DNA from 4 places in the Gordonia sp. DT219 genome. Region 2 is predicted to be linked to each of the others. Evidence: riboswitches for the same ligand, from Rfam matches in the RefSeq annotation. Region 2 holds a riboswitch; each other region holds the start of a gene.
What was found. A riboswitch is a leader RNA that binds a small molecule or an ion and turns the genes downstream of it on or off. The one in region 2 is predicted to bind S-adenosylmethionine.

Region 1 (4,831 bases), on a different contig from region 2:
CCGGCAACGACTCCCCGGCTTCACGCGCAGCGACGTCGGTCGTCGGGTGCGCAGTGGCCGGCTCGTCGGCGGGAACTGCCGCCTCGGGATTCGCTGGTGTGGACACAGGAGTCGCAACCACCACGGCGCACGCGAGCATTCCCGGGGCGGTCGGTGAGTTCGTTCACAGGCCCCGTCGACCGCGCGAAACGATCGTCACGGCACGGTCGGTACGGCACGCTCGGTGGAGGATGCCGTGCCGGTGGCGGTGGTGGGAGCCGCGGCGGTGGGAGCCGCCGCGGTGGGAGCGGCCGTGGTGGGAGCGGCCGTGGTGGGAGCCGCGGTGGTGGGAGCCGCGGTGGTGGGAGCCGCGGTGGTAGTGGGAGCCGCGGTGGTGGTGGGAGCGGCTGTGGTGGTCGCCGGCGGTGCGGTGTCGGGGCTTTCGGCCCGTGTCACCACCGGGACACCGGCCCCTGTCACCGCCGTCGTTGCGCTCGGCACTGTCTGCACCCCGTCGACGACCCGCTCGGCCCAGTACGTGGCGAAGTTCCTCGGCAACAAGACGATGCTCTTGGCGCTGGCCGCCAACGCGGTGACTCCGTGGTCGAACAGGTCGGCGTCGGAGTTGAGCACACCGTTGGCGATGTCCTGGAGGACGAACAGATCCGGCAGGTATGCGCCGTAGCCGAGTTGGGGTAACGGCGGTAGCCATCCCATGGCCCAGCGGATGGGTGGTTGAAAGTCGGCGAGGGTGATGCCGATGATGTCGGGCAGGCGCAGGCGGTAACGCATGAGGTCCGGAACGGTCCCGGTGTAGCCGACTGCGGTCAGTGCGTTCGCCACGATGATCGCCATCGACGAGGGCGAGGCGATCGTGCATGTCCGCACCGCGCCGTCGGTGGTGCAGGTCATCGTCTCCGCTGCACCGTTGACGGTCCACGTCTGACCGGTGCCGGGGAATTGGTACATGTGGAATGGGTACTGGCCGTGCTTGATCCAGTAGCCGAAGAAGGCGTCGACGTCGCCGATCGGGTCATGGAGCGGATCGGGCAGGTCGCAGATCGGGTCGCCCTCGATGCAGTAGGTGGTGACGGGTACGCCGCCGTAGTCGGTGCCATCGCGTGGCCCCGACATCGTCATCCCCGGAATGGCCCCGACCAGTGTCAGTTCGATTCCCTGTCCCCAGAGAGTCGCCGACATCCGCGGGTCCGCGTAGAGCTCGCCCGAGACGGTCGTCGCGCCGCCGGCGTCGGTGGTGGAGATGACGTACGTCGACCCGTCGGCAAGCGTCACCGGCCGATGCCGGCCGATGTCGGTCAGCGCGTCGCCTGCGACTCGGGCGCCCTGCGAGTAGCCGGCGATGACGACCTTCTTGTCGGTGCCGCATTCCTGCTGATAGGTGGCCACGGCTTGTTCGAGGTTCTGCGCACCCTGCGTCTGGCTCGCGTTGTATCCCACCGATCCCAGCGGCCAGATGGTCGCGGCGTACGGCACCGCCTCGACGGTGTAGGGGTTGCCGAGGTTGGGGTTGTTCTCGTCGGGACGGTTGTCCGGGCCGAGGCCGGTGTAGCGCTGTCGCACACCGACGAGGTACGAGCCGTCGGAGTTCCATGTCCCGCCGACGATGAACACCCGGCCCGGGCCGCTGCAGTCGTATGTCGTGTCCGCCGCCGCCACCCCATGGCCCCAGAACATCGTGGCGGTGAGCGCGAGGCCCATTGAGGCGGCTCCCCACACGAGACAGACGCCACGGATCGAGGTGCGGAGTCCCATCGCTGCCACGTCCTTCGGTGAGGGCTGATCTGCGCAGCTTAGGCAGGCGGAGCAGGTCGGCACCGGGCAATCACCCAGGGCGCCCCCACATTCCCCCGCTCGATGGACACCGCGGGCGAATCCGGGACCGGAGAACACCGATAACGATCTGCGCAATTCACCAACCAGCCTGAGCAGGAGGGTTCTCAGCGAACGACGACCGTGTTATATCCTTGTCGCCAGGTCATGAGCATCAGCGTCAAGCCCCGGCTTGCTGATCGGCAACCCTCCAACCGCGGTGGGGTGCTCCGGGTGATGACCGGGTTGGGGATCGCTGTATGGGTCCCCGGCAAGCGCGGGTCCGAAGGTCGGACCCCAACAGGGTCTCCATACCCTGCCGACCGTAGAAAGTGATCTATTTTTCATGTCTGACGCAGCCAACGACGGCCCCGATTCCCCGGATCCCACCGACGCCCCGGATCCCACCGAGAACTGGAGCTTCGAGACCAAGCAGGTCCATGTGGGGCAGTCCCCCGACGCCGCGACGAACGCACGCGCACTGCCCATCTACCAGACCACGTCGTTCACCTTCAACGACACCCAGCACGCCGCCGATCTCTTCGGTCTCGCCGAACCGGGCAACATCTACACCCGGATCATGAACCCGACGCAGGATGCCGTCGAACAGCGCATCGCCGCGCTCGAGGGCGGTGTCGCGGCCCTGCTGGTCGCCTCCGGTCAGGCGGCCACCACGTATTCGATCCTCAACATCGTCGAGAACGGCGGACACGTGGTGTCGAGCCCGCGTCTGTACGGCGGCACCTACAACCTGTTCCACTACACCCTGCCCAAACTCGGCATCGAGGTGTCCTTCGTCGAAGATCCCGAGGATCCCGAGTCGTGGCAGGCCGCGATCGGCGACAACACCCGCGCGTTCTACGGCGAGTCGATCTCCAACCCGAACAACGAGATCCTCGACATCCCGGGTATCGCCGAGGTCGCCCACCGCAACGGACTGCCGCTGATCGTCGACAACACCGTGGCCACGCCGTATCTGCTGAACCCACTGGCCCTCGGCGCCGACGTCGTCGTGCACTCGGCGACCAAGTACATCGGCGGCCACGGGACCGCGATCGGCGGGGTCATCGTCGACGGCGGCACCTTCGACTGGCGTGGACAGCGTGACGGCAAGGACCTGTTCCCGGGATTCACCACGCCCGATCCGAGCTACCACGGCGCGGTATTCGCCGATCTCGGCGCCCCGGCGTATGCGCTGAAGGCGCGCGTGCAGTGGCTGCGTGACACCGGTGCGTCGATCTCGCCGTTCAATGCCTTCCTGCTCGCGCAGGGCCTCGAGACGCTGAGCCTGCGCGTCGAGCGGCATGTCGCCAACGCCGCGCGCGTCGCCGAATACCTCAGCGATCACGCACAGGTCGAGTCGGTCACCTACGCCGGACTGAAGTCCTCGCCGTGGTACCAGCGCGGCCAGGAGCTCGCACCAAAGGGTCAGGGCGCCATCATCGGATTCGAGATCACCGGTGGCGTCGACGCGGGCAAGCGGTTCGTGGAGGCGTTGACCTTGCACAGCCACGTCGCCAACATCGGTGATGTGCGTTCGCTGGTGATCCACCCGGCGTCCACCACCCACAGCCAGCTGACCCCCGAAGAGCAGCTCGCCGCAGGCGTCACCCCCGGTTTGGTCCGGCTCGCCGTCGGGATCGAGGGCATCGACGACATCATCGCCGACCTCGACCAGGGCTTCGCGGCGGCCGAGTAGACCCAGCCGAGTACACCGAGACAGCCGAGTAGACCGAGGACAGGAGCACAACATCCCGTGTCGGTGAGCATCGACCCCCAGGCGTCCGCAGCGCATCAGCCCGAATGGGAGCAGGTTCCCGACGGGCAGATGGTGCGAATGCGCCTGGGATCGTTGGCGCTCGAGTGCGGCGAACGGATCGACGACGTCACCCTGGCGTTTCAGCGCTGGGGGACGTTGTCGCCCGCACGGGACAATGTGATCCTCGCCCTGCACGCACTGACCGGTGACTCGTATGTCACCGGCCCGCCCACCGACGAACACCCCGCGCCGGGCTGGTGGGACGGTCTGATCGGACCGGGCGGCGCGATCGACACCGACGAGTGGTGTGTCATCTGCGCCAACGTCCTCGGCGGCTGCCGGGGATCGACGGGACCGGCGTCGCCCGATCCGGATGGGCGACCGTGGGGTTCCCGATTCCCCGCCATCACGGTGCTCGATCAGGTGCGCGCCGAGGCGGCGCTGCTCGACGCCCTCGGCATCGAGAGCATCGGCGCGGTCCTCGGCGGTTCGATGGGTGGCGCCCGCGCCCTCGAGTGGGCGATCGAATATCCCGACCGGGTACGCAGCGCGCTTGTTCTCGCCGTCGGGGCACGTGCCACCGCCGACCAGATCGGCACGCAAACCACCCAGATCGCCGCCATCACCGCCGACCCCGAGTGGCAGGGCGGTGACTACCACGGCAGCGGCCGGTCCCCGATCGTCGGACTCGGAATCGCCCGGCGCATCGCGCACCTGACCTACCGATTCGAGGGCGAACTCGACGAGCGTTTTGCCAATTACCCTCAGGGCCACGAGGATCCGCTACACGGCGGGCGGTACGCGGTGCAAAGCTATCTCGAACACCAGGCCGACAAGATCATCGGGCGGTTCGATCCGGGCAGCTATGTGGTGCTCACCGACGTGCTGAACAATCACGACGTGGGACGCAATCGCGGCGGTATCGCCGCCGCGCTCGACTCGTGCACGGTTCCCACCGTGGTCGCGGGCATCGACTCGGATCGGTTGTATCCGTTGCGGTTACAGGCCGAGATCGCCGAAGGGCTCGGCAACTGCGTGGACGGCCTGCAGGTGCTTCGGTCCGACAAGGGCCATGACGGGTTCCTCACGGAGTTCGACGCGATCGCCGATCTCCTCAAACGCACCGTGGACCTCGCGCGCCGCTGACCCGTCCGCGAGCACAGGTCCGGGCGGGCCACCGGGCGCGGGGATCAGCCGGCCGGCGTCGTGGTGGTCGTCACCGCTGGGGCCTGCTCGGTCGCACTCTGCGGTGGAACTTCCGTT
Region 2 (4,831 bases):
GGATGATCGACGAGGCCGGGCGGACACTGTGTCCTCCGCACCCGTCGGCATAGGTGTGACGGACGCGGAATTCAGAGGACCCGCGTCAGGAAATCCTTTGTCCGGGCGTGCGATGGGCTGTCGAGTACCTGTTCCGGCGTGCCCTGCTCGACGATCAGGCCGTCATCGAGGAAGACGACGGTGTCGGCGACCTCACGGGCAAATCCGATCTCGTGGGTGACGATGATCATCGTGGTGCCGGTGGCAGTGAGGTCGGCGATCACCGCGAGCACCTCACCGACGAGTTCGGGATCGAGCGCCGAGGTCGGTTCGTCGAAAAGCAGGACCCGCGGATCGAGCGCGAGCGCCCGAGCAATCGCCACTCGCTGCTGTTGTCCGCCGGAGAGCTGGCGCGGGTATGCGTCGAACTTGTCCGAAAGTCCGACTCGCTCAAGGAGTTTACGCGCGATGTCGCCGGCTTCTGCACGCCGGGCGCGGCGCGTCGACACCAGCGCCGCGGTGATGTTCTCCGCGGCAGTGAGATTGGAGAACAAATTGAACGACTGGAAGACGTAGCCGATGTTGCGCCGTTGACGCAGGATCGCCCGTTCGGGCAGCTCCTTGAGGTGCCCGTTGAGCCGGCGCACGCCGATCAGCTCTCCCCCGACGCTGACATGGCCGGCATCGAGTCGGTCGAGATGGTTGATCGCCCGCAGCAGCGTCGACTTTCCGGAACCCGACGGGCCCAGGACCACCGTCACCTCGCCGGGACGAACACTCAGGTCGATGCCCTGGAGAACGTGATTGTCCCCGTACCAACGGTGCGCGTCGACGATGTCGACACCGGCGCCGCGAGCCCGGTCGGAGGGGGAAACAGCCTGAGCTGTATTCGATTTCACACTCATACCGCACGCATCCAGGGCCGCAATGCGATGCCACGGCGAACTGTCACCACGGCCGTGCGGGCACGTTGCAGCGGAGTCGGCGGCAACGTTCGCACCGCCCCCCGCGCGAAGTGGCGTTCGACGTAGAACTGGACGACCGATACCACGCTGGTCAAGATGACGTACCAGACCGTCGCCACCATGAGCAGGGGAATGATGTCACCGGAGTATGTGCTGCTCTGGGTCGAGACCACGCCGAACAGATCGAGCAACGAGACGTAGTAGACCAGCGAGGTCGACTTGATCAGTCCGATCAGCAGATTCACATAGGACGGCACGATCGTGCGCAGCGCCTGGGGCAGCGTGATCCGCAGGAATTGGTAGCCGCGCGGGATGCCCAGCGCGGCGGCCGCCTCGTGTTGCCCCTGATCGACCGACAGGATCCCACCCCGCACGATCTCCGCGGCGAATGCCGCCTCGTGCACGGTGATACCGACGACCGCGATGATGAAAGGTGTGGCCAGGTCGGCTTCGGATATGTGGAAAAGTCCTGGACCGAAGGGGATTCCGAGACTCAGGCTCTGATAAAGGGCCCCGAAGTTGAACAGGATGAGCAGCAGGACGATCAGCGGAATCGATCGGAAGAACCAGACATAGGCCCAGCTCACCGCCGCCAGGACCGGGTTCTTCGACAGTCGCATGAGCGCGAGCACGATACCGACGCCGAGGCCCAGAACCGCACTGTAGGCGGCGACTTCGAGAGTCACGCCGAGTCCCTCGATCACCACGGGACGAAAGATCCAGTAGCCGAAACGATCCCACTGAAAGAAGGAGTTCGTGGCCACTCCATGGATGATCTGTGCCACGACGACAAGCACGATCGCCGCCAGCACCCAGCGGCCCGGATGCCACAGTGGCACCACACGTTCCGGCCTGGCGACGTCGGGCACCTCGGTGGCTGCCGACGGTGGTGACGGATCGGGCGGCGCATGACCGCGGGCCTTCGTCGACGGCGATGGGGCGGCTGACATGTGTGAACTCTCCTGTACGGGAACGGGGGCAGCACGATGACGCTGCAGACCACACCGACACCCGCGCAATAGCATCAGGCGTCGAGAGACCACGGCGACCGGCGGTTCGATGCGGAACCGGCACGTCGAATCCATCGCGCTTATCGGGGGAAACCCGATCCGGTCGTCACCTGGGGCACCCCACCGCGATGCGAGGGTTGCCGGTCAGCAAGCCAGGGCTTGTCGCTGACGCTCATGACCGTCGAGCTCACGATAGTGAGGCGGCCCTCGCCGGTCAGCGTTCACATTCTCGGAGATTTTTTCCCGGCGCAGGCGCCTCGGATTCGTCCGCTGCAGGCGTCACCGCGCGGCCGGTGACCTGCCGGCTCAGATGGTGCGTTCGCCCGCAAGGTTGGCCTCCAGTCGCCGGAGGATGTGGGGCGCAAGGAACGGCGCCACGTCACCGCCGAGTTTGGCGACCTCCTTGACCAGTGAACTCGATACGTGCGCGTATCGCGGATCGGTCAACAGGAAGACGGTCTCGACGTCGGCCAGTTCCCGGTTCATCTGCGCCATCGGCAACTCGTAGTCGAAATCGACCGCCGAACGCAGCCCCTTGACGATCGAATGGATCGAGTTGTTCCGCAGATAGTCGACGAGCAGTCCCTGCCACCGGTCGACGCGGACGTTGGGCAGATCGGCGCAGTCCTCGGCGATGAGCTCGAGTCGCTCCTCGACGGAGAAGAGACCACGCTTGTTGGGGTTGACCACGACGGTGACCACCAACTCGTCGAAGCACCGGGCCGCGCGCTCCACGACGTAACGGTGTCCGCGTGTGAAGGGATCGAAGGAACCGGGTATCACCGCACTGGTCATGCTCTGCAGAACCTACTCGTCCGCGGCGACACCGGGGCGTGCGACCTTCACCGTGGTGTCGCCATAGGATTTGTCGACGACCAGTTCCCAGCCCGGGGGCCACGAGAGGACGGCTCGGCGTCCGCGCTCGAGGACCACCAGCCCGTCGTCGGTGAGCCAACCACCGGTGGCCAACGCTGACAGATCGGCGGCCACCTCATCATCGGCGAGCGCATACGGAGGGTCGGAGAACACCACGTCGAATCGGCCGGGCGCGGCACCGGCAAGGAATGCCGACACCGGCGAGGTGATCACACGCCCCGAGGCGGCCGCCCCGACGGCCGTCAGATTCGCGGAGATCGTGCGAGCCGCGCGCCCCCGGCTGTCGACGAAGACCGCCGACGACGCCCCGCGCGAGAGCGCTTCGAGGCCGAGCGCGCCGGACCCGGCATAAAGATCGAGCACGTGGGTACTCGTCAGATCGATGCGCGCGTCGAGCATGCTGAAGACCGACTCACGCACACGGTCGGAGGTGGGTCTGGTGCCCTCGTCGGGAACTGTGAGTCTGCGACCGCCGAAGCGACCTGCGATGATCCGCGTCACCGCTCCATACTGCCCTCCCCGTCACCGCGATCCGCACGCCGTAGGCCCGTGCGCAACCGTTTGTGTCCCGCATCACATCTGCCGGGTGAACTGGGGTTAAGTGGGAGATTCGAGGTCCGATTTGTGCAGGCGGGTGAATTCGCCGACACACGTTGTTAACGTCGAGTGCGTTATGAGCCCGTCCCACACAAGTTCGGCCACATCAACCCAACTAGTTCTCGACTACCGCGCGCCGAAGGTCGCCGACGGTACCCGCCTCTGGGAAATCGCCAGGGACTCGCAAGTTCTCGACGTCAACTCGAGTTACGCGTACGTGCTGTGGTGCCGCGACTTCGCCGACACCTCGATCGTCGCCGAAGTCGACGGTCTGCCAGTAGGCTTCGTCACGGGCTACCGCCGCCCGTCAGATCCGTCGACGCTGATGGTCTGGCAGGTGGCCGTCGACGACACCTATCGCGGCCACCGGATCGCCGGGACGATGCTTCATCGTCTCTTCGATCGCGTCAGCGGACGCGGTGCCGTGGCGATGCACACCACCATCAGCCCGGACAACGTTGCCTCGCAACGACTTTTTGCCTCAGTCGCCGCAGCGCGCGGACTGGGGTTCGAACGCCGCGACCTGTTTGCGGCCGACGACTTCCCGGACGCCCACGAGCCCGAGGATCTCTACCTCCTCGAGCCAGAAGTTCCAGAACCATAGGGGCGCAACGTTTTTGGTGTTCACTGACTGCGCCGTGGCGCACTCAGGGTGCAATTGTTGCCCCAACCGGAGCACCGCATCGTGTGTCGCCGGAGGACTTGTCCGGGGTGTCTTCCGGCAGCGGCGCCCTCTCGGTCGGATGATGCGGCCGGTCACCTGCGATACACACTCGCACCGGTCATCGCCGACCCGACGATTTCCCATATTGGAGGAATGCCCATGAATAAGCTCGATACCACGATCGATGATTCGGTCTTCACGCAATACGAGTCCGAGGTGCGCAGCTATTGCCGCACGTGGCCGACGGTGTTCGGACAGGCGCGCGGTTCGTGGCTGACCAACACCGACGGTGCCCGCTACCTCGACTTCTTCGCCGGCGCCGGCGCCCTGAACTACGGGCACAACAACCCGGTGCTCAAGTCCGCCCTGCTCGATTACATCGAGTCCGACGGCATCACCCATGGTCTTGACATGTCCACTGTGGCCAAGGGTGAATTCATCCAGGCATTCGCCTCGAAGATCCTGGCCCCGCGCGGCCTGGACTACAAAATCCAGTTCCCCGGCCCCACCGGCACCAACGCGGTCGAGTCGGCACTGAAGCTGGCCCGCAAGGTGACCGGTCGCGAATCGATCGTGAGCTTCACCAACGCCTTTCACGGCATGACGTTGGGTTCGCTGTCGGTGACCGGCAACTCGATGAAGCGCGCCGGTGCCGGCATCCCGCTCGTGCATGCCACGCCGATGCCCTTCGACAACTACCTCGGTGGTTCCGTCGAGGACTTCAGCTGGTTCGAGCGCGT
Region 3 (4,831 bases), on a different contig from region 2:
CGCCGGTGCGGGATCGGGCCGGACGTCGGAAGCGGTCATCCGGTCACCTTCTCTTCGGTGCGCGATTCGTCGGTACGCGATTCGTCGGGGGCCGCCGCCGCACCGGAAGATCTGGTGGTCCGCAGGCGCGGGTCGAGCCACCCGTATGCGGCGTCGATCAGGGTGTTGACGACGGTGTAGAACGTGGCGGCGATGATCACCACACCGAGGACGAGCGGCAGGTCTTTGCTCGTGACCGCGGCGATGGTCAAGCGGCCCAGCCCTTCTCGGGAGAAGACCTGCTCGATCACGACGGCGCCGCTGATCAGGGCGCCGACGATCCAGCCCCACAGGGTGATCACCGGCATCGCGGCGTGCCGGAGCACGTGGCGCAGCAGGAGCACGGTCTCGCCGACGCCGCGGGATCGGACGGTCACCACGAACGGTTCGTCCAGCGTGCGTTCGATCCCGTGCCGCAGAACCTGCGACAGCAGGGCGGCCGGCGCCGCCGCCAAGGCGATGGCAGGCAACACCAGCGACGAGACGCCTGCCGAGCCCACCGAGGGGAACCATCCCAGCTCGAACGAGAAGATGGTGAGCAGCAAGATGCCGAGCCAGAAGGTCGGCACCGCCACCATCAGCACTTCGAATGACGTGACCGGGCCGCGCAGCCAGCCGGGCCGATTCGCGGTCGCCAACCCCACCACCAGTGCGACCACCAAGGCCAGGATCGCGGCGACGATCACCAGTTGCAGTGTGGGCCACATCTGTTGGCCGATGGCCTCGGTGACCGGCATCCGCAGCGCGTAGGACTGGCCGAGGTCGCCGTGTAGGAGGCGCCCGAGATAGTTGAAGTACTGCACGACGATCGGATCATCGAGTTTGTAGTCGCTGATGATCTGGGCCCGCACTTCCGGCGAGACCTGGGCGGTACCGACGATCGAGTTGACCGCCGACCCGCTGCCCGCGTGGATCACGATGAAGGTCGCGGTGATCGCGCCCCACAGCACGAGGAGCGAGACCAGCAATCGGCGGGCGATCGCCCAGCCCAGAGTCCGCGTGCGCGGAACCTCGGTCGGGGCGGCCACCGTATCGATCACCGTCATTGCGTGACCCAGGCGTCGTAGAACGTGGGGAACGCCTGCGGCTCGAACTTGACACCCTGGACCTTGTTGTTGCGGCCCAGTGCGTAGTTGAAGACGTAGACCGGGAACACCGCGGCGTCCTTGGCGATCTGCTGCTGGGCGTTGCCGTAGAGGGCCGACTGTTTGGTCAGGTCGGTCTCGGCCAGCGCCGACCGGAGATCGGTGTCGACGGCCGGGTTCGAATACCGTGCGAAGTTGGTGCCGAAGTGGTCCGGCGGCTGCGGGATGTTGGACGAATCCATCAGTGTGCGAAGCGCGTCCGGTGATGCGCGCTGCCAGCTCAGGTCCAGCACGTCGTAGCCCTTGGTGAAGATCACCTTGTAGTAGTCGTCGATGGTGATGTTCTTGATCTGGTAGTCGATGCCGAGCTTCTTGGCCGACGACTGCACCTGCTCGAGCAGGGTGTCGCGCTGCTCGCGGGCATACTCCTTGAGGAATGGATGAACTACCGTGAGTCGCTTCCCGTTCTTGGTGCGGTAGCCGTCGCTGTCACGGGCGGTCCAGCCGGCCTCGTCGAGAAGTTGATTGGCCTTGTGTTCGTCGTAGCCGTACGCGGATTCGCTTGCCTTGTTGTAACCGACCGTGGCGGGGCTCAGGATGTTGTTGGCGGGCTGGAAGACCCCGAAGTACAGCTTGTCGACGATGGTGTCCCAGTCGATGCCGGCCCGGAAGGCTTCGCGGACTTTGACATCGGAGAACACGCCGGTCTCCGTGTTGGGGTAGTAGTTGTAGTTTCCACCCGGGGCCGCAGCGGTGTCGACGGTGAATCCGGGGGTCTTCTTGAGCTGGGAGACGTTGACCGGCGGAACGCTGGCGATCGCATCGACCTGGTTGCTGGTCAGTGCGCCGTAGCGGGACGAGTCCTCGGGAATCTCCTGGATGCTGATCTTCTGCAGATGCGCCTTGCCGGTGTGGTCGGCGTTGCCCGGCCCCCAGTTGTAGGCGTCGTTGCGGGTGTAGTCGATGCCCTTGTTCGGGGTGTAGCCGTTCTCGCTGATGAACGGGCCGGTGCCGACGATCTTGCTGCACAGGGCATCTGGGCCGTGTGTGAGAGTCGACGGTGCCTCGATACCGAGATACGCGGTGGAAAGCGATGGCAGGAATGCCGAGTTCGGCTGGGAGAACTTGACTTCGACGTGTGTCGGGTCGATGACGGTGGTGCCGGTGTAGGTCGAGATGGTGTTGGCGGCCAACTGTGACTTGGTGGCCGGGTTGACGATGTGGTCGAGGTTCGCCTTGACCGCATTGCCGTCGAACTTCTCCCCGTTGGAGAACGTGACGTCGTCGCGCAGGGTGAACGAATAGGTGAGTTGGTCGGGCGAGACGCTCCACTTGGTCGCCAGCCATGGATGGAGCGAGCCGTCCTTGTTCAAGGCGACCAGCGAGTCCAGGATCGGACGGGCATAGAAGCCCGCGACGTCGGCCGGACTCTGGTGCGGGTCGAGGCAACTGCCCGGACCCGAGGCGCTGGCGAATCGCAGCGTCCCGCCGTCGACCGGGTTGCCCGTGGCGGTCGCCGAGTTGCTGCTGTTCCCCGAGCTACAGGCACTCGCGATGAGTCCGATCGAGACGGCCGCAAGGAGGGTGGCATTGCGTCGGTGTCTGAATCGGCCGGCTGGTCGGGACATGGTCGTTCTCCTGAGGTAATGGGTGGCTGACATCGGCCTTTGGGGTCCGCTCACAGGCAGGTGTGGGTCGGACAGGGGGACGCGAACCGACTTCGTCGGTCGGGCATGGTTGATCATCGAACTCCCGAATTCACCTCGGGCACCCATATGTGAACCCGCGCTTGCTCCATGCCCGGCTTGGGCTGGAGCCGTGTCCTTTATCCAGGGCACCCCGCCGCGGTGGAGGGTTGCCGACCAGCCAGCTGGAACTTGGCACTGGTACTCGTTGACACAGAGCGATCGAAGTCCACCAAAGGTTTTGGCGGGTCGACCACTGAGCAGAACAGTACTCAGACTCGCCGGTTAGTCACTACTTCGTGTGATTTCGAATCGCGACGGACTTAACCTGGCGCGAAGGTCGGCGAGGGTCTACAGGGCCGGTGACGGGCGCCGCCGGATGTATCGGCCGGCGGCAGGTGTCGATTGCCCCGAGAACGGGTACGCGGCCCACCGTGTTGGAGACCATGGAAACGATCACAGTCCACGACCCGAGGACCGGCGACATCGTCTCGCAGGTTCCCGCGGCCACCGACGAGCAGGTCGACGCCGCGATCACCACGGCACGCGCGGCGGCCGGGGACTGGGCGGCGACCCCTGCGGCCGAGCGTGCCGAGCGCTTACGTGAGGCGGCCGTGGCGGTCGGCGATGCGGCCGCCGAACTCGCCGGCTGGAACGAACGCGAAACGGGCAAGACCGGTGACGATTCGCTGGGTGGCGTGGCCGCCGGCGTATCGACGCTGCTCCAGTACGCCGAACTCGGACCCGTGCATCGGGGCCGGACCCTGCAGGGGCAACGCTCGGCGCTCGACGTGATGGTGCCCGAGCCGCGCGGTGTGGTCGCGGTGCTGACCCCGTGGAACGATCCAGCCGCCGTGGCGGCCGGATTGCTCGGCGCAGCGTTGGTCACCGGAAACACGGTGGTACACAAGCCAAGTGAACGCTGCCCCACCACAGGTCGGCGCTTCGCCGAGATCATCGCCGAGCATCTGCCCGACGGGGTGCTGAGCATCGTCGACGGCGCAGGCGAGGTGGGTGCGCATCTCGCGGCGTCGCCGGAGGTGGATGTGGTTGCGCACGTGGGCAGTACCGCGACCGGCACCGAGATCCGCCGGGCATGTGCGGAGCACGGCACCAAGGTGCTGCTCGAGAACGGCGGCAACGATCCGCTCATCGTCGACTCCGGGGTCGATCCCGCGTGGGCCGCCGAAGAAGCGGCCCTCGGATGCTTCGCGAACGCGGGACAGATCTGCGTGTCGGTGGAGCGGGTGTATGTGACCGCCGACGTCGCCGACGCCTTCATCGACGAGCTGTGCGGGCAGGCGCGCAGGTGGGGCGAACGTATCGGGCCGCTGGTCGACAACCGTCAGCGCGACGCCGTGCACGCGCAGGTCCGCGGCGCCGTGGCGCAAGGCGCGCAGATCCGGACCGGCGGTGTCATCTCCGACGACATCGGCAGCTTCTACCCGCCCACGGTGCTGACCGGCTGCACCCCCGACATGACGATCCTGCGCGAGGAGACGTTCGGGCCGATCGCCCCGGTGCGGGTGGTCGACGACTTCGTCACTGCGCTCGTCGAGGCCGCCGATGACCGATACGGCTTGGCCGCAACCGTTCTCACCGCCGACATGGCGCACGCACAGGAGGCGTGGCGCGCCCTGCCCGTCGGGACGGTGAAGATCAACGCCGTGTTCGGTGGGGCGCCCGGCGGTGCTTCACAGCCACGCGGCGCCAGCGGGACCGGCTTCGGCTTCGGCCCCGAACTCCTCGACGAGATGACCACGGTCAAGGTCGTGCATTACGCGCCGCCCGGGCCGTGAGTTCGCCGCGCGACCGCGGTGGATTCCGACCAAAGACCCTGGTGAGCGCCACTCCGGGGCTTCTACGTTGAATATGTGGCGAACGGCAGGGCGACAGTCGGCAGGGTGACGACGGGACTCCTCGCGTGCGGACCCATGTACGCGTTGCTCTACATCCTCGCCAACGATGCGGTCGCTGCGTCCCGCTACGGCGGGTACAGCCGGACCGATCAGGCGATCAGCG
Region 4 (4,831 bases), on a different contig from region 2:
CGCACCCACAGTACGAGCTGGCGACCGCGCAGATGTCCGGGGGCGGCACGGTGGTCACCTTCGAGCTCAACGACCGCGACGGCGTGGACGGCAAGGAGCGCGCCTTCGAGGTGCTCAACGCACTGCGCATCATCGACATCTCCAACAACCTCGGTGATTCCAAGTCGCTGATCACCCATCCGGCCACCACCACGCACCGTGCGATGGGGCCGGACGGGCGCGCGGCAATCGGGTTGAGCGACTCCGTGGTTCGGCTCTCGGTGGGCCTCGAGGGCATCGACGATCTGCTCGCGGATCTGGATCAGGCGCTGGGATAAGGGCGTTCATGGCGCCGTCGTTGTCGATCCGCCGTGCCACCGCCGCCGATGCTCCGGCCGTTGCGGGCGTGCACGTGCGGTCGTGGCAGCGCGGCTATCGCGGATTGCTGCCGGATGCCGAGCTGCGGGCGATGCGTCCGGCGGATCGGGTCGGCGACTACACCTTTGACGATGACCGTGGTCCGCACACGTGGGTCGCCGAGACGTCGGGCGGGATAGCCGGATTCGTGACGATCTGCGAGCTCGATGGTCATGCCGCGGTGATGGCGCTCTACGTCGACCCGGACCATTGGCGGACCGGGATCGGGTCGGCGCTGATGGATCGGGCGGAGTCGGAGATCGCCCGGCAGGGTTATCCGGTGGCCCGGTTGCATGTGCTCAAGGGCAATGAGCGAGCGATGGATTTCTACGCCGGCCGTGGATGGGCTCCGACCGGACGAGTGCGTTCCGGCGACGTCTGGGGTGTGCACGTCGACGAGGTCGAATACGAGAAGATCGGCTGAAAGGTCGGTTAGCTGCCGTCGACACCCAACGCCCGCAGCACCGTTCGTAATTTGGCGGTGGTCTCCGCGAGCTCGGCGTCGGGATCGGAGTCGGCGACGATGCCGCCGCCGGCCCAGGTGCGAAAGGATCGTCCGTCGGAGTCGATCTCGAGGCAGCGGATGGTGACCATCCATTCGCCGTCACCGTGGGCGTCGGCCCAGCCGACGGCGCCTGCATAATTTCCGCGCGGCTCCTCGTGGTCGCGAATGAACTGTGCCGCAACATCTGTCGGCGTTCCGCACACCGCGGGAGTGGGACTCAGGGCGAGGGCGAGTTCCAGCGCGTTGAGATCGGGATCGGTCAGGTGCGCCCGGATCGGGGTGGCCAGATGCCACATCTCTCCGGTCGACAACAGTTGTGGGGCATCCGGAATGGTGATCTCGTCGCAAAGCGGCGCGAGTCGTCGGCGCAGATGGTCGACCACGAAGGCATGCTCGCGGTGGTCCTTGCCGGATGCGGCCAGCTTCTCGCGGGCCTCGCGGTCGGCGACCGGATCGGGGAACCGGGGCGCCGACCCAGCATACGGCCGGCACGTCACCTCGCGACCGGCCTTGCGTAGCAACAACTCCGGGCTCGCACCGAGTAACCAGCCCGGTCCGGTGTCGACGGCGAAGGCATTGTGTTCACTGTTGCCATGGGCCAGTGCATCCAGCAGTCCGGTCACCTCGGCCGGGGAATCGAGCACTGCCCGAACGGTTCTCGCGAGCACCACTTTGTCGAGGTCGCCTGCAGTGATGGCGGCGACTGCGCGCCGCACGCGGTCGCGGTGGGTGGCGGCGTCGGGGATCTCGGTGAACCGGTCGAGTGTGTGCCGGGCCGGCGAGCGGCCGGCCAGGGGCGGCAGATCTCGTCGTAACCGGCGGGGGACCATCAACGCGGAGGTGCCGGCGGGATCGAACGGCAGGGCACCGACGACGGTGTCGGCGCGGCCGGTCCGCAGGTCGTCGATGGCCGCGTCGACCTCGGTGAAGCGCCGGATGATGCCCTCGGCGCGCACCGTCCCGTGGGGGCGGGAGAGGACGAAAGGCGCCTGCGCCGGGTTGTCGACGCTTTCCGGGTCACCGCTCACCAACCCAACCTAGCGCCCACATCGCGGCGACTTCGGCCCACGGTGAGTGAAAATTGACACCCCGACGCGAGATGGGCCACTCTGGACGTCAGGTCATGAGTGCCAGTGACAAGCCCCGGCTCGCTGGTCGGCAACCCTCCTCCACGGTGGGGTGCTCCGGGTGACGACCGGGCTGTGTTCCAACCGGACACGGCAAGCGTGGATTTCCGAGGAGTTCTTTCGATGACTGCTGTCGTGCGCACCGCACCCGTTCTGTCCGATACCGTTTTCGCCAATCTTGCGGCCTGTACCGAACCGCTGGCGGCGGTCGTCGGCGCCGACGAGAAGGCGCCGCTGGCCGGCGGTGGCGAGATCGCCTACGCCAACCTCGACTACGCCGCCAGTGCACCCGCGCTGGTCGCCGTCGCCGAGTCGGTGTCGGCGGCCCTACACCAGTACGCGAGCGTTCACCGCGGCGCCGGCCATCTGTCGCAGGTCACCACCCGGCGCTATGAGCAGTGCCGAGAGACGGTGCGGCGCTTCGTTCGTGGGCGTTCCGATGACACCGTCGTCTTCACGCGCAACACCACCGATGCGATCAATCTGGCCGCTCACTGCACACCCGGCGACGTCGTCGTCCTCGATATCGAACACCACGCGAACCTGCTGCCATGGCTGTCACGGGACGCCGGTTCGGCGCGCATCGTGACCGCGCGGCCCAGCATCGAGGACACTCTCACCGCGCTCGAGTGCGAGCTCGCCGCGGCCCCCACATCGCTGTTGGCGGTGACCGCCGCATCCAACGTCACGGGAGAGGTGCTGCCGGTCGGGCGGCTCGCCGCGATCGCCCACCGCCACGGTGCGCGCATCCTCGTCGACGCCGCGCAACTCGTCGCCCACCGCCCGGTGTCGGTGGTCAGCCACGGCATCGACTACCTGGTGTTCTCCGGCCACAAGCTCTACGCCCCGTTCGGGGCGGGTGTGCTCATCGGCCGCTCCGACTGGCTCGACGACGCCGATCCCTACCTCGCGGGCGGCGGGGCGTCGGCGCAGGTGAGTGTGGTCGACGGCCCCGACGAGAACTGCGCGGCGACCGCCTGGCACACCGGTGCTGCCCGGCACGAGGCCGGATCGCCGAATGTGTTGGGCGCCATCGCGATCGCCGCTGCGTGTGACGCCATCGCCGACATCGGCATCGAGTCGATCGGAGCGCACGAACACGAACTGCGCCGCCGCCTCGACGACGGGCTCGCCGCAGTCGACGGGGTCCGCACCCTGCAGGTCTTCGACGACGTGACCGATCGTGTCGGGATCGCCGGGTTCAGTGTTGCCGGACATACCCCGCGTGCGGTCGCGGAATACCTCAGCGCAGAACACGGGATCGGCGTGCGCGACGGCAAATTCTGCGCGCATCCGGTACTCAACCGCCTCGGACTCCCCGGCGGCGCGATCCGCGCCAGCTTCGGCCTGGGAACCGGCTCGTCCGACATCGACCGCCTCACCGGCGCCCTGCGGCAACTGGCCGCCACGCAACCGACCTCCACCCGACCGACCTCCACGCAACCGACCTCCACGCAACCGAGCGCGACGACACCCCCAGGAGCCCCGGCATGAGCATCGAACTCGACCGCATCAGCATCGGGCGTCCGCCGCTGCACGTGGCGATCCTCGGCGACGAGCCCGCCGACGCGGCACCCATCGTCGTGCGCCGACCCACGCTGCGTGACGCGCAGCGCGCCCGTTCGGTGCTGCGATCGGGCACCCGCGACACTGCCGGCTTCTCGGTCGCGCTCGAAGTGGAGGTGGCGATCGCACCGAGTGCCGCCTCGGCCCGCGCGGCGGTCGCCGGCATCCCGGACGAACTCGACGGCGGCACGGTCCGCTACGTCGGCACGCCGAGCGGTCTGGTCACCTTGATCCGCGACATCTACGCCGCCGAGGTCGCCGACGCGGTGATCCTGGTGCCGCTCGACGGATCGGCCACCGACAACCGGCTGCGTCAGCTGGTGCTGCCGTCGTTCGCGCCGCGCCGCGCGGCCTGAGCGACCGAAACAGATGAACCCCGGTTGTCCGAATGGACGCCGGGGTTCATCTGTGGAAGTTCTCCGCTGTCCCCGGGTGAGGCGAACCAACATGTGCCCAGGGCAAGCGCTAGACGGTGTACGTGTTCTCGGCTCTCGATGCAATGACGATGGCGCAGGTCAAGGCGGTGCGCAGCACAATCAGCCAGGCGCGAACGTCCACGTACGACAACGCGGTGACCTCAGTCGATTCGGCAGGGGAAGCGCGCACGCGCAGGGCACTGAAGCTGTAACTCTGGAACGCAGAAGTTGCCGGGGCATTCCTTTTGCCACTGCATCTGTGCGAAGTGTCAATTCGCAACGCGGTGTCGGACGCGATTGCCGCTCACTACGGAAGGCGCTGGCCTTGGTCTCAAGGTTTTGAACGGTCGTTGCCCGCAGACGCCCGTGGCCGGTACAACCCACGAACTGACCTGGCAAATGCTCGTCGGGACACATCGTCGACAGGGAAAGTCATCCCTGAGGTGAAGTTCGTGTTCTGGCAGAAGGTGTTCACCAGCCGCTACGATGCCGTCATCTGGGACTCGCAGATCGCAACCGTCCTGCCCGGCGACAACGTCAACCGGGGTAGTACGGCGAGACTCCGAGCTCGCGTGTATAGCGACCTTGACCGTATCCGATTGCTTCGCAACCGCATTGCTCATCACGAACCGATCATCTCTCGCGACCTTGCGGCGGACTTGGCCGCGATCAAGGACCTTGTTCAACTGCGCTGCACCCACACAGCGCATCTACTCGAAGAAGCAGAGAGTGTCACGGCGCTGCTGCCTCAGCGGCCTCTCTGAATCGGCATCTGGATGGTGGGCCGTATGAGCTGCGTTACCGGACGGTGCCGTTCCCGC

Region 1: it holds a riboswitch for S-adenosylmethionine, as region 2 does, so the genes downstream of both, ACPXB3_RS12330 (bifunctional o-acetylhomoserine/o-acetylserine sulfhydrylase) here and ACPXB3_RS00740 (amino acid ABC transporter permease) in region 2, are expected to answer to the same signal.
Region 3: it holds a riboswitch for S-adenosylmethionine, as region 2 does, so the genes downstream of both, ACPXB3_RS10845 (ABC transporter substrate-binding protein) here and ACPXB3_RS00740 (amino acid ABC transporter permease) in region 2, are expected to answer to the same signal.
Region 4: it holds a riboswitch for S-adenosylmethionine, as region 2 does, so the genes downstream of both, ACPXB3_RS11320 (aminotransferase class V-fold PLP-dependent enzyme) here and ACPXB3_RS00740 (amino acid ABC transporter permease) in region 2, are expected to answer to the same signal.

The regions. Positions count from the first base shown of each region.
Region 1 is NZ_JBNCNR010000008.1:134,744-139,574, reverse strand. Features, by position in the region: gene ACPXB3_RS12340 (MFS transporter) at 1-139, opposite strand, end outside; gene ACPXB3_RS12335 (PE-PPE domain-containing protein) at 196-1,752, opposite strand; SAM riboswitch class IV at 1,974-2,093, shown strand; gene ACPXB3_RS12330 (bifunctional o-acetylhomoserine/o-acetylserine sulfhydrylase) at 2,156-3,508, shown strand; gene metX (homoserine O-acetyltransferase MetX) at 3,566-4,714, shown strand; gene ACPXB3_RS12320 (Hsp70 family protein) at 4,759-4,831, opposite strand, start outside.
Region 2 is NZ_JBNCNR010000001.1:146,623-151,453, reverse strand. Features, by position in the region: gene ACPXB3_RS00745 (amino acid ABC transporter ATP-binding protein) at 72-884, opposite strand; gene ACPXB3_RS00740 (amino acid ABC transporter permease) at 881-1,894, opposite strand; SAM riboswitch class IV at 2,026-2,134, opposite strand; gene coaD (pantetheine-phosphate adenylyltransferase) at 2,261-2,749, opposite strand; gene rsmD (16S rRNA (guanine(966)-N(2))-methyltransferase RsmD) at 2,762-3,331, opposite strand; gene ectA (diaminobutyrate acetyltransferase) at 3,504-4,031, shown strand; gene ectB (diaminobutyrate--2-oxoglutarate transaminase) at 4,251-4,831, shown strand, end outside.
Region 3 is NZ_JBNCNR010000007.1:11,798-16,628, forward strand. Features, by position in the region: gene ACPXB3_RS10835 (ABC transporter permease) at 1-39, opposite strand, end outside; gene ACPXB3_RS10840 (ABC transporter permease) at 36-1,085, opposite strand; gene ACPXB3_RS10845 (ABC transporter substrate-binding protein) at 1,082-2,752, opposite strand; SAM riboswitch class IV at 2,905-3,023, opposite strand; gene ACPXB3_RS10850 (aldehyde dehydrogenase family protein) at 3,256-4,608, shown strand; gene ACPXB3_RS10855 (DUF998 domain-containing protein) at 4,714-4,831, shown strand, end outside.
Region 4 is NZ_JBNCNR010000007.1:118,827-123,657, forward strand. Features, by position in the region: gene ACPXB3_RS11305 (O-succinylhomoserine sulfhydrylase) at 1-317, shown strand, start outside; gene ACPXB3_RS11310 (GNAT family N-acetyltransferase) at 326-820, shown strand; gene ACPXB3_RS11315 (isochorismate synthase) at 829-1,929, opposite strand; SAM riboswitch class IV at 2,021-2,134, shown strand; gene ACPXB3_RS11320 (aminotransferase class V-fold PLP-dependent enzyme) at 2,152-3,522, shown strand; gene ACPXB3_RS11325 (hypothetical protein) at 3,519-3,950, shown strand; gene ACPXB3_RS11330 (hypothetical protein) at 4,463-4,774, shown strand.